2 regions of the Moritella sp. Urea-trap-13 genome follow, and region 2 is predicted to be linked to the other one. Evidence: predicted binding sites of a transcription regulator. Region 2 holds the regulator's gene; the other holds the start of a gene.
What was found. The regulator sigma-54, encoded in region 2, starts transcription at its own class of promoters, with help from an activator protein. The targets are predictions, from matches to a motif close to GTTGGCACGNNNNTNGNNT.
Positions count from the first base shown of each region.

Region 1: CXF93_RS18010 (NarK family nitrate/nitrite MFS transporter) is a predicted target of sigma-54. The motif match lies at 3,224-3,242, and genes of this name have one in related genera.

Region 1 is NZ_PJCA01000038.1:6,185-14,508, reverse strand. It holds gene CXF93_RS18020 (AIPR family protein) at 1-1,604, shown strand, start outside; gene CXF93_RS18015 (PstS family phosphate ABC transporter substrate-binding protein) at 1,960-2,937, shown strand; gene CXF93_RS18010 (NarK family nitrate/nitrite MFS transporter) at 3,298-4,758, shown strand; gene CXF93_RS18005 (glycine cleavage system protein R) at 4,886-5,389, opposite strand; gene CXF93_RS18000 (ABC transporter permease subunit) at 5,631-7,841, shown strand; gene pstA (phosphate ABC transporter permease PstA) at 7,869-8,324, shown strand, end outside.
Region 2 is NZ_PJCA01000039.1:288,613-296,936, forward strand. It holds gene CXF93_RS20210 (KpsF/GutQ family sugar-phosphate isomerase) at 1-125, shown strand, start outside; gene kdsC (3-deoxy-manno-octulosonate-8-phosphatase KdsC) at 127-675, shown strand; gene lptC (LPS export ABC transporter periplasmic protein LptC) at 672-1,232, shown strand; gene lptA (lipopolysaccharide transport periplasmic protein LptA) at 1,216-1,716, shown strand; gene lptB (LPS export ABC transporter ATP-binding protein) at 1,732-2,457, shown strand; gene CXF93_RS20235 (RNA polymerase factor sigma-54) at 2,506-4,026, shown strand; gene hpf (ribosome hibernation promoting factor) at 4,058-4,345, shown strand; gene rapZ (RNase adapter RapZ) at 4,547-5,410, shown strand; gene mgtE (magnesium transporter) at 5,563-6,921, shown strand; gene pmbA (metalloprotease PmbA) at 7,032-8,324, opposite strand, start outside.

The sequences.
Region 1 (8,324 bases), on a different contig from region 2:
CTTTTGCGATCCATTACTTGGGAAAAGCAGATGATATTCAAGCGGCTAAAGGAGTCTGTGATAGTCCTGAGGATGGCGGGATCGATGGCATTTTCGTTAACCATAACGAAAAAACGGTTGTTGTAGTTCAGGCTAAATTTAATCAAGCAGGGAATGCCACTTGGACAACCTCAGATTTTTTACGCTTTAAAACTGCATGTGAATATTTGCAAGAGTGTGACTTTGGACGTTTTGATGAGATCTTACAAGCACTAGGGGCTGATATCGAACTAGCATTAGATTCTATCGATTATCAATTCAAGTTTGTAATGGCGCATACAGGTAAGAGAGGTGCGGCTTCAGATATACTGCGAGATATGCAGCAATGGCAAAATGAATTAAACGAAGCTGCGATTGTTGAAATTGGTACTCCTGATAACGATCTTCCTTTTCAAGTTCACTTAGTTTCTGCGGAAGACCTAACTGAATGGATGCGATTTCAGCATTCTAGTTCTGTTAATTTACCTGACGTGGAGATCGAAGAGTACGGTAAAATAGCAACTCCTTATGCCGCTTATTATGGAATTGTTGGTGGAGATCAAGTTCACGAATGGTGGCAAGAACATTCATCCGATTTGTTTACCAAAAACATTCGAAACTTACTTGGTAAAACGGATGTAAATGAATCGATTCGAGATACTGCTGCTAATAATCCAGATAAGTTCTGGTTCTTTAATAATGGTATTACGGTATTAGTTCGAAATGTTCAACCATATAGACGTAACAATGAACGAGATCGAACCCGAGGTCGTTTTAAATTTACAGATGTCAGTATAATTAATGGTGCTCAAACAGTGAGTAGTATTGGCTATATAGGTGAGATTGACCCAAGTCATCTTGCAGATATTAAAGTTCAGGTTCGGTTTATTCATATACCTCTTGGAGAGAATGAAGAAATTATTGACTTAATAACCAGAGCTAACAATCATCAAAATCGAGTTTTGGGTCGAGACTTTGCTTCTCAACATAAAGAACAATTGCGGTTAAGAGACGAATTAGCTGTTGAAAAATATAGTTACCAATTACTCAGAAGTGATCAGGTATCTGATATTGAATATTCTATAGATATAGATGAGGCACTTGATGGTTTAGCGTGTTTAACAATGAATCCCACAACGCTAGCTATTTTAAAGAGTGCTCGTGGTAAATTCTTTGAAAATTTAGATGGTAGTCAATATCGCTCTGTTTTTAATCCTACAGTAAGTGGTGTAAAGCTGATTAATGTAGTAAAGCACCACAAGTACATTGAAGATTTGCTGAAAAAAAGACTAGCAACTACAGATCAATACAATACGAAGAAACGTTATGGAATTTTGACTCATGCTAATCGTTTGATAGCAGCCAGACTTATGGAACAAGTATCTGGTTTGAAGAGTGAAACTACCTTAATGACTGTTGAAAAAGGTAATATTGATAGACATTTTGATACTTTATTGGGTCAGTTAGAAACACTAATTGATACATACTACCCTACCGCATACCTAGCAAGATTTTTTAGTAACGCAACTAAAATTACGGCTACAATAGCCTACGTTAAAAATGGAACCATTCCTATTTCAGATTGACCATTGTCTAATGTGGCACACTGTATAGTTTGCCACATATCACAATTAAAACTTACAGATGATTAACCTGTAAGTTTTATATATTATTCTTATACTTATATAAAAACATTACCCGCTAGTAAGTAACTGTTATACAACTCAAAATAACTAAATAAATTTATTTTATATGGTTTTAACTAGATAGTACTGAAGTGATGGGCTTTTTTTAGCATAAATCGGCTACTGTCATCAAACCGTCATGTTTTGTTCATATGATTGTCATCAGTTAATTGGATACTTGTAGTCACAGAAACGAGATACAAAACATTATTAGTCATCAAGACGACATAAAACATTATACTTGGAGAAGTAAAAAATGAATATTAAACAAATTGTTGTAGCATTAGGGATATCAATGACAGCAATCGCTTCACAAAGCGCATTTGCAGCAGGTCTAGACCCTAAATTACCTGAATACCAAAAAGTAAGTGGTATCTCTGGTAACCTATCTACAGTTGGTTCAGATACATTAGCAAACATGATGACCTTGTGGGCTGAAGAATTCAAACATACTTACCCAAGTGTTAATGTACAAATTCAAGCTGCGGGCTCTTCTACAGCGCCACCGGCACTAACAGAAGGTACTTCACAATTCGGTCCTATGAGCCGTAAAATGAAGTCGAAAGAGATTGAAGCGTTCGAAAAACGTTACGGTTACAAGCCTACTGCAATTCGTGTTGCTATCGATGCTCTAGCGGTATTCGTACACAAAGATAACCCAATTAAAGGTTTAAGCATTGCTGACGTAGATGCAATCTTCTCAAGCACACTAAAATGTGGCGAAGCTAAGCGTATTGAACGTTGGGGTGAATTAGGGCTAGAAGGTTCTTGGGCATCACGTGATATCCAATTATTTGGTCGAAACTCAGTATCAGGTACTTACGGTTACTTTAAGAAGAAAGCGTTGTGTAAAGGTGACTTTAAAAACAATGTAAATGAGCAGCCCGGTTCAGCTTCTGTTGTACAATCTGTATCATCATCACTGAATGCCATTGGTTACTCAGGTATCGGTTATAAGACATCTGGCGTACGTGCTGTCGCTCTAGCGAAAAAAGGTACTAACTACATTGATGCAACACTAGATAACGCTGCATCAGGTAAATACCCACTGTCTCGTTACCTATACGTTTACATCAACAAGAGCCCAAACAAAGCATTATCACCAATGCAAACTGAGTTCTTAAAACTGATGTTATCGAAACAAGGTCAGAAGATCGTCGCTAAAGATGGTTACATCCCACTACCTAATTCAGTGACAACAAAAGACCTTAAGAAAGCCGGTATTACCCTGTAATACAACTTACTTAAGTTAAATAATTCGAAGCCCGCTATGTAGCGGGCTTTTTGCTTTCTGGCATACTGAGTTGCGCCGAGCCCTTGATTACGCTGATCTACTTATTGCTGAGTTTAGAACTGTTGTTAAGTTTAGAGTTATTGCAAGTTTAGAATTATTGCTCATAAAGTGATACATTCCTCACATTTAGTCCCCATCTTGGTGCGTTTTTTCAGTCTAGGTCTAATGGTTTTTAACGGTTTAAATGCAAGTTGTTGATTGTTAGTTATTTTTTATTATTCCTTTAGTTGGCATCAGTGTTGCAATACCTTAGCTAGGATAAAAGTTTTATATTTTTTAATTATCGAAGAGGGATTTTTTATGGGACAAGAAAAATTTAACATATTGTCTTTTTCAGGGAAGATGAAAACATTACACCTATCGTGGATGGCGTTTTTTATTACCTTTGTGGTTTGGTTTAATGCCGCACCATTAATGTTAGCCATTAAAGACAGCATGGGACTTACCACGGAAGAAGTGAAAACCTTACTGATTCTTAACGTCGCTTTGACTATTCCAGCGCGGGTTATTATTGGTATGTTAACCGATAAATACGGGCCTCGGATTGTTTATTCGACCTTATTAGCCGTCTGTTCAATTCCATGCTTTATGTTTGCACTGGCAACGACTTTCGAACAATTGGCCATCGCGCGTTTCATGATGGGTCTTATTGGTGCGGGTTTTGTGGTTGGTATTCGTATCGTTAGTGAATGGTTTCCTGCCAATGAATTAGGCACGGCAGAAGGTATTTATGGTGGTTGGGGTAACTTTGGCTCCGCTGCCGCAGCATTCACACTACCGACCGTTGCGCTATTGTTTGGTGGTCCAGATGGCTGGCGTTATGCTATTGCCATCACCGGAGTGATGAGCTTAGCATTCAGTGTTGTGTATTATCTTAATGTCACCGATACACCAAAAGGGTCGACTTATTTCCGTCCGAAAAAAGGCGGTGCAATGGAAGTGACCAGCAAAGGTGATTTCTTTTTACTGCTATTTATGAAGCTACCTATGTATTTAACGCTCGATCTTTTAGCGTGGAAATTATTACAGGTTGATATGTTTACCGAGACCACTACTTATTCGGTTTATCTTGGTTTAGCTGTGTTGTATGTACTTGATTGCTGGAAAACATACCAAGTAAACAGTGATATCTTTGTTAAAGAAGTACCTGAGATTGAGCGTTATAAGTTTAAGCAAGTTGCGGTACTTAACGTATTGTATTTTTCAACATTTGGTTCTGAATTAGCCGTGGTGTCTATGCTGCCACTATTCTTTGCTGAAACATTCGGTTTAGGTATGGCTGAAGCGGGTATGGTTGCGGCTTCTTACGCCTTCATGAATCTGATGTCTCGCCCTGGTGGCGGTTGGATTAGTGATCGCTTTGGTCGTAAGAAAACCTTACTTATTCTTACCGCGGGTCTAGCCGTTGGTTATTATGCTATGTCACAAATTACGTCTACATGGTCACTACCACTGGCTATCGCCACAGCAATGGCATGTTCGTTCTTCGTGCAAGCCGGTGAAGGTGCGGTATTTGCTGCTGTACCATTAATCAAACGTCGTTTAACAGGGCAGATTGCTGGTATGACTGGCGCGTATGGTAACGTCGGTGCAGTATTTTATTTAACGTTGTATTCAATCGTATCAACGCAGGTGTTCTTTTATGCCATTGCGGTGACGGCTATCGTGGGCTTTGTTGCTTTACTGTTGATGGAAGAGCCAAAAGGTCATATTGCAGAAGTGGACGAAGACGGTAAAGTAACGTTAATCAATGTGTCATAAGCTATTTTTCGTAAACCCTTTGTCATAAATCATATAGCATAAATACGGCGCCATTATCTTATTAGGTAATGGCGCCGTTTTGTTTGGTGATCTATGTCGTCATCTAGCTGTGTCGCTATGTACCTGGTTATGCTTCGGTCATTTCAGAAATTAAGGTCGGCGAAATTTTTGCTAATGCCGCATTAAATTTATCATAATCGAGGTTTTCAGGTAATGCGAGCTTAAGTTTGGCGTAAAAACGGTTGTTATCAGACTGCCATAGGTCTTTACAATGGGTTGTTATCGCTTTCAATTCAATGTCATACTGCGTAAGCACCTGCGATACTTCATTAATAATACCAGGGCGGTCACTATCTTGAATAATTAGGCAAGGTGATTGGTGCCAGATACTTTGATTTTTACCTTCCGCGAAATTTATGGTCAGGCCTGGAATGAGGCTTAATGCTTCACATAAATCACGGTAATATTCATCGTCAACTGAAATTTGTAAGATACCGGCAAATTGCCCTGCGAGCTCACTCATATTACTTGCTAACCAATTGCCCTTATGTTCGGCGACGACACGCGATAAATTATTTATGAGACCTGATTTGTCATCACCAATAAGCGTTACGATAAGTTGTTTAAGCATTGTTAAGCCCTATGTAATAAATTCGATGTAAAACGTTTCGTTTTAGCTATGTTCATCACTTAATATGATGCGGCGTACTATATGCAAATCGTGTGCATAAATATAGTGTCGTTATCTAAATATCAGAACTGAGTCGAGCTAATGTCGATTATATTTAACCTTGTTGCGGGATGTCATATAACTGTCATATAAATTACCTATAATCCGATTGTGATTAATTACAGCTAAAGACGAGGAAGAGATGGCTGAACAGTTTTCTTTAACGATTGCGGGCTCCCGTAAACGCTTACTTAAAGATAAACTCGCAGAATATGGTATTAAAATGGGCGGTGGTGTTGTACTGATGACACTGTTGTTAATATTTTTCTACCTATTGTATGTGGTTTATCCGGTTTTTGAATCTGCGAAAATAGAATCAAAAGCACAATACAGTCAGTCTTTTGCTGGTAAAACCTATGCATTAGCAATGGAAGAGCAAAATGAAATTGCTTACCGTTATAGTGACTTAGGAATTAACTTCTTTAATACTATCGATCCTAATGTGGCCTTAATGCAGTATGCATTACCACAGCAAGCCGCGTCATTTGGTCAAAGTGGACCAACATCATCAGCCGTGGTATTCGGTTTGAATGATGGTAATGCGATCGTTGCTGCCGCCGATTTCGATATTACTTACCCTGGTGATAAGCGTCTTATTACCCCACAAGTTAAGTTTCCTTTTGGCGAGCAACCGATTGAAGTTGATAGCCAAGGGCAAGCATTGCAACACATTGCTATTGAAGTTGAAGGCGAAAATGCCGCGATTGTGGCTATCACAGCCGATAATCGTGGAGTGTTATTACGTTACGTTGCTGAAGAAAACTTCATGACTGAAGAATTGGAATGGAGCAGCGAAACAATCGAACTGCCTTCAATGCCAATGAATGTTGAGCAAGTATTGTTAACCCCTAACTTCCGCTTTATCTTTATGCGCAGTGGTAACAAGTTATCTATCTACGATATCCGTGATACCGATGATATTTCTATTGTTGAAGTATTAGACATTAATGAACACCAACAGAATGTGACTCATGTGGCATTACTAACGGGTGCAAGTTCATTATTGGTTGGTAATGACAATGGCGTAGTCAGTCAGTGGTTCGAAGTAGCGAAAGACGGTGAGCGTAAGTTTACTAAGATCCGTCAATTCGATGCCAAATCAAGTGTCACTGATATTACCATTGAATATTCACGTAAAGGTTTCATGACTGTGGGTAAGGATAATAGCTTAAGCATTTTCCATACTACCGGCGAAACGACATTATTACACCAAGACCTTAAAATGGGTTCACTGCAACACCTTGCTATCTCTCCTCGAGCAAATGCGTTTATGGTTGAATCAGAACAGGGCATTGGTTTCTACAAGTTGACTAATGAGCATCCAGAAGTAACGTGGAGCGCATTATGGCAAGAAGTTTGGTATGAAGGTTATCCTGAACCCGATTATGTCTGGCAGTCAACATCAGCATCAGATGACTTCGAAGCAAAACTAAGTTTAGTACCAATTACATTTGGTACCATTAAAGCCGCATTTTATGCCATGTTATTCGCGGTGCCTATCGCGGTAGCAGGTGCGATTTATACTGCTTACTTCATGAATTCTGGTTTACGTAAAGTAATCAAACCGACAGTTGAAATCATGGAAGCGTTACCAACGGTGATCCTTGGTTTCCTTGCCGGTCTATGGTTAGCACCGTTTGTGGAAATGCATTTACCCGGGGTCATGATGATCGCCGTGTTATTGCCATTCTCCGCCGTGCTGGTGGCTGCAATTTGGCACTTCTTGCCACCGTCATTTGTTAACCGTGTTCCAGAGGGCGCACACGTTATTATCCTATTACCAGTATTACTGTTGGTTGGTTACTTATCAGTATTAGCGAGTCCGCTGGTAGAAGATCTGGTATTTGATGGTGATGCACGTGCTTACATCAATGATATCTTTGGTTTCGATCAACGTAACTCCTTGATTGTTGGTATTGCGATGGGCTTTGCGGTTATTCCTACTATCTTCTCGATTGCTGAAGATGCCATTTTTAGTGTACCAAAACATTTAACCCAAGGTTCATTGGCGTTAGGTGCGACAAGCTGGCAGACCCTGGTGAGGGTGGTATTACTTACCGCAAGTCCAGGTATTTTCTCGGCAATCATGATGGGGCTAGGCCGTGCGGTTGGCGAAACCATGATTGTATTAATGGCAACCGGTAATACCCCTGTGATGGACTTCAATATTTTCTCTGGTATGAGAACATTGGCAGCCAACATTGCGGTGGAAATGCCTGAATCAGAAGTGGGTAGCTCGCATTACCGCGTCCTGTTCTTAGCGGCATTCGTACTGTTTGTACTGACGTTTATATTCAATACCATTGCGGAATTCGTGAGACAGCGTTTACGTGAAAAATACAGCGCGATTTAATCTAATGCTGATAATTAGGATATTAAAATGAAAAATTGGTTTCGCTCAGGATCGCCTTGGATATGGATGACTGGTGGTGCTGTAAGCATAAGTTTGATTGCAGTACTTGGTTTGTTAATGTTGATCGCATGGCGTGGTCTGACTTACTTTTGGCCAAGTGCAATACATGAATTTAATGTACAGCTAGAAGATGGTTCGAGTCGCGTTGTTATTGGTGAGATTTACGACCGTGAAGTCGTACCCATCCAACGTTTACTTGAAGCGGGTGTCAAGATTGACCCAACGTTAGAAACAGTAGAGCGTATCTTGGTTAAAACTGGTAACCGTGAATATGTTGATCTTGATTTCAGCTGGTTACTGGGGCCCGCAATTACCGAGCAATCAACACCGGCAGCTGTTGCTGTGTTTGAACGTTTCAATAACGGTAACTTTTATGGTTACCCGGTTGCTATCGAAGAAGCTGGGGTGAAAAAGACCTTAACG
Region 2 (8,324 bases):
TGGCTGCAGAAGCCCTTGCCGTCATGGAAAATAAAAAAGTTAACGGTTTAATTGTCGTTAATGCACAACAAGAACCGGTCGGCGCCTTCAACATGCATGACTTACTACGCGCAGGTGTACTATAAAATGATCAACACATTATACGGTCCAATCTCACAAGAAATTTTAACTAAAGCAAAAACATTAAAGCTACTTATTTGCGATATAGATGGCGTTTTTTCTGACGGTCGCGTGTATATGGGTAACGATGGCGAAGAGCTTAAAGCATTTCATACCCGTGATGGTTTTGGGGTTAAATCACTGCTGAATGCAGGTATTGAAGTGGCGGTTATCACCGGACGTCAATCAACCATTGTCGCCAATCGCATGCAAGGCTTAGGGGTTAAACATATCTATCAAGGCCAAGACAACAAAGTTATTGCCTTCAACATGCTACTTGAAAAATTAAACATATCACCTGAGCATGTTGGTTACATCGGTGATGACGTGATTGACTTACCGGTGATGAATCTTTGTGGCCTCAGTGTCGCCGTTGCAGATGCACATCCATTAGTCAAAAAAGGCGCTGATTTTAGCACCTCTATTCGCGGTGGCTTTGGTGCAGTAAGAGAATTAGCCGATTTAATCCTATTAGCGAAAGGCATTTTAGACCAAGCACAAGGTACTTCGGTATGAATCGACAAAATGTAGGAATAGTTATCCTCTTTTTGTGTGCCCTTGGCATATGGCGATTTTTTTCGCCTGATGAACAAACAACCGCACCTGCGTCAACCGAATATCAGCCTGATTTCACCGCACAAATACTCCGTAGTGTCGAATTCAGTATTGAAGGCAAAATTATACGTCGCACTTTTGCAGATAGTATGGAGCATTATGGCGAGTTAGGCATGACAATGTTCACCAACCCCGTTATTATCCTTTATGATGACAATGCACAAGCAACGTGGAAAATTCAGGCCAAAGAAGGTGATTTTAGCAGTGAGGATGTTGCCACACTACGCAATGATGTGGTTATCAAAAACATGGCTAAAAATGATTATATAGATGTCATCACCACCAGTTATTTACAACTAGAGCTCGCCACAAACTTGGTGCGTAGCGATCAATTAATTACCATTACCGGTGACTTGTTTAATCAAACAGGGATTGGGCTGGAAGGTGATTTAAAACAAGAATACATGACTATCCTTAAGCAAGTTAAAGCGATATATACTAATGATGAAAAAATATAAAATTTTACTGTTAACGTTATTGATGAGTAATTCAGCCCTCGCGTTAGAGTCTGACTTTGAAGAAAATGTTATCGTAAACGCCAAACGTCAAGAAGTGTTTATTAAAGAGAACCGCGTCATATTTTATGATAATGTGGTAGTGACTCAAGGGACTATATTAATTCATGCTGATAAGCTAACGGTATTAAGTCCGGGTGGTAAAGGTACAGAAGTAATGATAGCCACAGGTAACGTCGCCACTTTTTATCAAGAGCTTGATGACGGCAAAAAGATTAATGCTGAGTCGAATGAGATCCGTTACGAACTGGGTAAAAAGCGTTTAACATTAACAATAAATGCACGTTTACGTCAGGCTGATAGTGAAGTCAAAGGTAACAAGATCATCTACCAAATTGATAAACAAGAAATGATAGCCGAGAGCGGTAATAATGAATCAGATCGAGTGATCACCATTTTCACTCCTGAAGACACTAAAACTAAGTAGAGTAAATAAATTCATATGGCGCGTTTAAAAGCATCACACTTAGCAAAAAGTTACAACAAACGAAAAGTTGTTTCAGATGTGAGTCTCGAAGTTGAATCAGGCCAAATTGTTGGTTTGCTTGGGCCCAATGGCGCAGGTAAAACCACCACCTTCTACATGGTGGTTGGCTTAGTTAAACGAGATCATGGACAAATCTTCATTGATGACCAAGAATTAACGCATGAGCCAATGCATATTCGAGCACAGCAAGGTATTGGTTATTTACCGCAAGAAGCCTCCATTTTTCGTCGCCTATCAGTGACTAAAAATATCATGGCCATCTTAGAGTTACGTCCAGAACTCAGTCGTTTTGAACGCGAAGAAAAGTTAGAAGAGTTACTAGAAGAATTTCATATCACCCATATTCGCGACAGTTTAGGCATGAGTTTATCCGGTGGTGAACGCCGCCGCGTTGAGATTGCCCGCGCATTGGCAGCTGATCCTAAGTTTATTTTATTAGATGAACCGTTTGCCGGTGTTGATCCGATCTCGGTTGGTGATATTAAAAAAATTATTCAGCACCTGCGTGATCGTGGTTTAGGGGTATTAATTACCGACCATAACGTACGTGAGACGCTCGATGTATGTGAACACTCTTATATTGTTAGTCATGGACATTTGATCGCATCAGGTACTTCCGAAGAGATTTTATCTAACGAAAAAGTGAAAGAAGTATATCTTGGAGATCAATTCCGACTATAGTTTGATATTGATACTTAGCCGCATTAAGGAAGAGAGAGTAGTCGTTAGATGAAGCCATCATTACAACTTAGGATGAGTCAATCTCTGGCAATGACGCCACAGTTACAACAAGCGATTCGGTTATTACAATTATCGACCTTGGAGTTACAGCAAGAGATTCAAGAAGCGCTAGATAGCAATCCACTACTAGAACAAGAAGATCCCCATGAATCGCTTTCTAACGATGCAGAGAGTAATACTGATCATGATGGCAATAGTCAGGACATCGATAACGATGCTGCGCTGACCGATAGCAGTCAAATTGAAGTTGGCGATGCGCTTAACAGCGACTCTATCCAAGATGAATTACCCAATGACAGTAATTGGGATGATGTCTACACCCCACAAATACAAAACCACAGTAGCGGTAGTGCCGGTATTGATGGACTTGATCAAGTTTACCAAGGTGAAACCAGCGAAGGTTTATACGAGCACTTGATGTGGCAAATGGAGTTAACCCCATTTTCTGATATCGACCGCGCTATTGCCATCGCCATTATTGATGGTATTGATGACCATGGTTACCTTAACCAAAGCTGCGAAGAGATCCTTAATAGCGTTGATATCGATCACCAAGAAGTTGATGATAACAACGACGAAAAAATTGAATTAGATGAAGTCGAAGCGGTGCTAAAACGCATTCAGCACTTTGACCCCATCGGTGTCGCAGCACGCTCACTGCAAGAATGTTTATTGATCCAACTCCAACATTTACCTAAAAATACCCCTTGGTTAAGCGAATGTCAGCAAATAATTCACTCTCATATGGATTTATTGGGTAATCGCGACTACCGTCAATTAAGCCGTAAAACAAAATTAAAAGAGCCACAGCTTAAAGAGATCATGCAATTAATTCAGAGCTTGGAGCCAAGACCAGGTAATGTTATTGATCAAACGGAAGGCCTCTACGTTATTCCCGACGTGTTAGTAAAGAAAAAAAATAATCAGTGGGTAGTAGCGTTAAATCCTGACATTGTGCCAAGATTAAAAGTGAACAATGAATATTCTAATCTTTCGACGGGTAACCGCAACAGTAGCGATGGGCAATTTGTACGTACCCACGTACAGGAAGCTAAGTGGTTTATTAAAAGTTTAGAAAGTCGTAATGACACCTTGCTAAAAGTGACAAAAAGTATTGTACAACGACAGGTTGATTTCTTTGAGTATGGCGATGAAGCCATGAAGCCGATGGTACTCAACGATATTGCCGAAGAAGTTGAAATGCATGAATCAACTATTTCACGGGTAACGACGCAGAAATTTATGCACACGCCACGTGGTATTTTTGAATTGAAATTTTTCTTTTCAAGTCATGTAAGCACAGATAACGGCGGCGAGTGTTCATCAACCGCCATCCGGGCATTAATTAAGAAATTGGTCGCGGCAGAAAATGTCAGCAAACCATTAAGTGACAGCAAGATTGCTGATTTACTTGCTGATCAAGGTATCAAGGTGGCTCGACGTACTATTGCAAAGTACCGAGAAGCACTGAGTATACCGCCATCGAATCAGCGCAAGAGTCTGTTATAGGACTCACCTAACCTTCATAAGGGAGACGTATATGCAAATTAATTTAACAGGTAGACATGTAGACATTACAGATTCACTGAAAGATTACGTTGACAGCAAGTTTTCCAAATTAGAACGACATTTCGATCACATTAACAATATCCATGTGATCTTAAATGTCGAAAAACTACTCCAAGTTGCAGAAGCAAAAATACAGTTAAGCGGGGGTGAAATCTTTGCCGTACATGAACATAACGATATGTATGCAGCCATTGATGGCTTAATGGATAAACTTGATCGCCAAGTAATTAAGCATAAAGAAAAATTAATCCGCCATTAGTTTTAGTCCCACAACAAATAACCTAAAGGAAAACTATTTTTCCTTTAGGTATTCATGCTCCTGCCATAATTAAAACATATCATATCCACATCAATTGCGGGATAATGAGCCCATTATTATATATCGTCATGAGTTTAAAATTAGCAAACTAATTTTGGCTCAGGTCATGGTGTATGAACTGCGCAGATGTGAGGATGAAATATGAAATTAATTATAGTCAGCGGCCAATCAGGATCCGGTAAATCAATTGCATTACGGGTACTTGAAGATTTAGGCTACTATTGCGTAGACAACCTGCCAGTCACCTTACTCCCACAGCTACTACAAACCTTAAATGCCAAAACTGAAAAAATGGCAGTCAGCATTGATGTGCGTAATCTACCGACTGATAAGCAAGAATTAAATGACATCATTACGGAGCTAAAAGCCAGCACCGAACTAACCAGTTTATTCCTTGATGCCAATAAATCAGTGCTTATTAAGCGTTATAGCGAAACAAGACGACTGCATCCATTAACCAAAGATGAGCTGTCATTATCTCAAGCAATTGAAATAGAAGAAAAACGATTACGTCCTATCGCTTTGCATGCTGATTTAAAAATCGATACTTCTGAATTAAATATTCATGAGCTCAGCGAACAAATAAAAGAGCGTATTTTAGGCAAGAAAAACAATCAATTAGTCCTAGTTTTTCAATCATTTGGTTTTAAACATGGCCTGCCTATGGATGCAGATTATGTCTTTGATGTACGATTTTTGCCAAATCCACATTGGATCCCAGAGTTAAAACCTTACACAGGTCTCGATGAGCCGGTGATTAATTACCTCAGTCAGCAACCAGAGGTAATGAGCTTTACGATGCAAATTGAAAACTTATTAACCACCTGGTTACCGCTATTAGAAAAAAATAACCGCAGCTATGTCACCGTTGCGATTGGCTGTACTGGCGGTCAACATCGTTCAGTATTCATCGCTGAACAACTCGCTAAAAGCTTTAAGTTACAAGACCGAGTAGTACAAACGCGTCACCAAACGTTAGAAAAAAACAAACATAAAATTAGCTAAATACTCTCAGCATTAACAAAACGATACCGTTAATTATTATTATATTTTATGGTATCGCTTGTTAATGCTGATTATAAATATAGATTAAGCTAGAATTGCGCAGCACCTGCGAGCAAGGTCTTGCAGCAAAAGAATAAGAATGGGGACGACATATGCCAGAAAAAATGGAGCATGAAAGCACACACCTACGTTTAAGCGAACTGAATGAAGCACTTGATAGTGGTATGTTTGTTCACGTTAAACGAATGCTCTACCAGATCCCCCCTTGTGATATCGCATTATTACTCGAATCATCGCCACCAGCAGGCCGTAAACTGCTATGGCGATTAACCGATTCTGAAATGCAAGGTGAGATCCTTGACGAGCTCAACGAAGATGCTAAAACCAGTATTCTCAAACTCATGGATACCGAATCGCTTGTCGCAGCGACTGAAGGTTTAGATTCCGATGATTTGGCTAATATTCTCCGTAGTCTACCAGATAGCATCTATCAAGAAGTTATCTCGAAAATGGATACCCAAGATCGCCATCGCCTAGAAGCGGCAATGGCCTATCCGGAAGACACTGCGGGCAGTATCATGGACACTGATACCATCACTTTTCGTCCAGATGTCACTGTCGATGTTATTTTACGCTATATCCGTTTACGCGGAGAACTACCAGAAGCAACCGATACATTATACGTGGTGGATAAAGATAATCGCTTAATGGGTGATGTATCTTTGGCGATGCTACTCACCACAGATCTAAACAGTGTGGTCGATACCATCATGGATCGCCAAGCTGAAACATTACCAGCCAATATGGATACCTCCGAAGTCGCCAAGTTGTTTGAGCGTCATAATTGGATCTCTGCACCTGTCATTGATGATTCGGGGAAACTGCTTGGTCGTATTACTATTGATGACGTGGTTGATATTATTCGTGAAAATGCCGAGCATGACATGATGGGCATGGCCGGTATGGATGATGATGAAGATACCTTCGCTCCCGTGATACAAAGTACCAAACGCCGCACACTCTGGCTTGGGGTTAACCTAATTGCCGCACTGACCGCCGCATCCGTATCGAATATGTTTGAAGCCACTTTAGAACAATTAGCGACCTTAGCTATTTTAATGACCATAGTACCAAGCATGGGTGGTATTGCCGGTAATCAAACTTTAGCGCTGGTGATTCGTGGTATGGCCGTTGGTCATATTAACGAAGATAATAGCCGTTGGTTAATAGGTAAAGAGGCCATGGTTGGGGCTCTTAATGGCGCCATTTGGGCCATCTCTATCGCTATCATTGTCTCGCTATGGAAAGGCGACCCGTCACTGGGCCTGATCATTGGTGGGGCGATGTTTATTAATATGGCGATGGGCGGACTGGCTGGTGTGGTGATCCCACTGGTGATGAAAAAATACAATATAGACCCGGCATTAGCAGGCGGTATGGCTCTCACCACAGTTACCGATGTAGTCGGTTTATTTGCCTTCTTAGGCATGGCAACACTGGTTTACGGTTAACCGTCCGAGTCAAAGCAAAAGCCCATAACGCAAAAAGCCTGTGTCATCATTACACAGGCTTTGTTGTATCTTTAACGCAATGTTTAGGCTATATCACTGGCGAGCAGCAATTAATTACCTGCAATCTGCATTGACTCTAACAGTGTAGAACCCATTAAAATACTGCTACGCACATCTATATCGTTACCCACAGCAACGATGTTTTTGAACATATCCGTTAAGTTACCAGCGATGGTGATCTCGTGTACTGGATATTGCAGTTCACCATTTTCAACCCAGAAACCCGACGCGCCACGGCTATAGTCACCGGTGACAATATTAACGCCTTGACCCATTAATTCCGTCACTAACAAGCCCGTGCCCATTTGACGACAAAGCTGGCCTAATGTTTCGCCTTTACCAGTGACATTCCAGTTATGGATACCACCAGCATGACCGGTTGTTTGCATGCCTAATTTACGGCCGCTATAACTGGTTAGTAGGTAACTCTTTAAGATACCTTGCTCTACCACATTCAAATCTTTAGTACGCACGCCTTCAGCGTCATACATAGAGGATGCTAAGCCACCTCTAATATGCGGGCGTTCTTGGATATTCAACCACTCAGGGAAAATCTGTTCACCAAGCTTGTCCAATAAAAATGATGATTTACGGTATAAGCTACCGCCACTGATGCCCATCACTAATTGACCCATTAAACTACTGGCAACATCGTGATGAAAAATCACCGGGACATTACAAGTATCAATTTTACGCGCACCTAGACGGTCTACAGTGCGATTAACCGCTTCTGTAGCTATCTGTTCAGGTGTCCACAATTTACTTGCGTCACGAGCCATTGAGTAGCCGTAATCACGTTCCATTGCACCGTTCTCTTCAGCAATAAGTACTGAGCTCATGCTATGGCGGGTACTCGCATAACCATTCACTAGACCATGACTATTACCATACACTTTAATACTAGTGTGGCTGGTAAACGCACCTTCACTGTTCACAATACGAGGATCTTGCGCTAACGCTAGACGTTCAGTTAGACACGCTTGCTCAATGGCATACTCAGGCTTAATTTCAATCGGGTGGCATAAATCTAAGTCTGCCGGGGCAAACTCCATCAGCTCACGATCGGCCAAACCAGCAAACTCATCTTCAGCAGTATGTAAGGCGATATCTAACGCCGCGGCAACCGTGCTTTGAATTGCGGCTTCACTTAAATCAGAAGTTGATGCATTACCTTTACGTTGGCCACGGTATACACAGATACCTAACGCGCCATCGTGGTTGAACTCAACATTTTCAACTTCACCCATGCGCGTACTCACAGACAAACCCGTTTGTCGTGAAATAGCTACTTCAGCGTCACTCGCGCCCGCTTTTTTGGCGATTTCGAGTGCTTGAGTAACGGC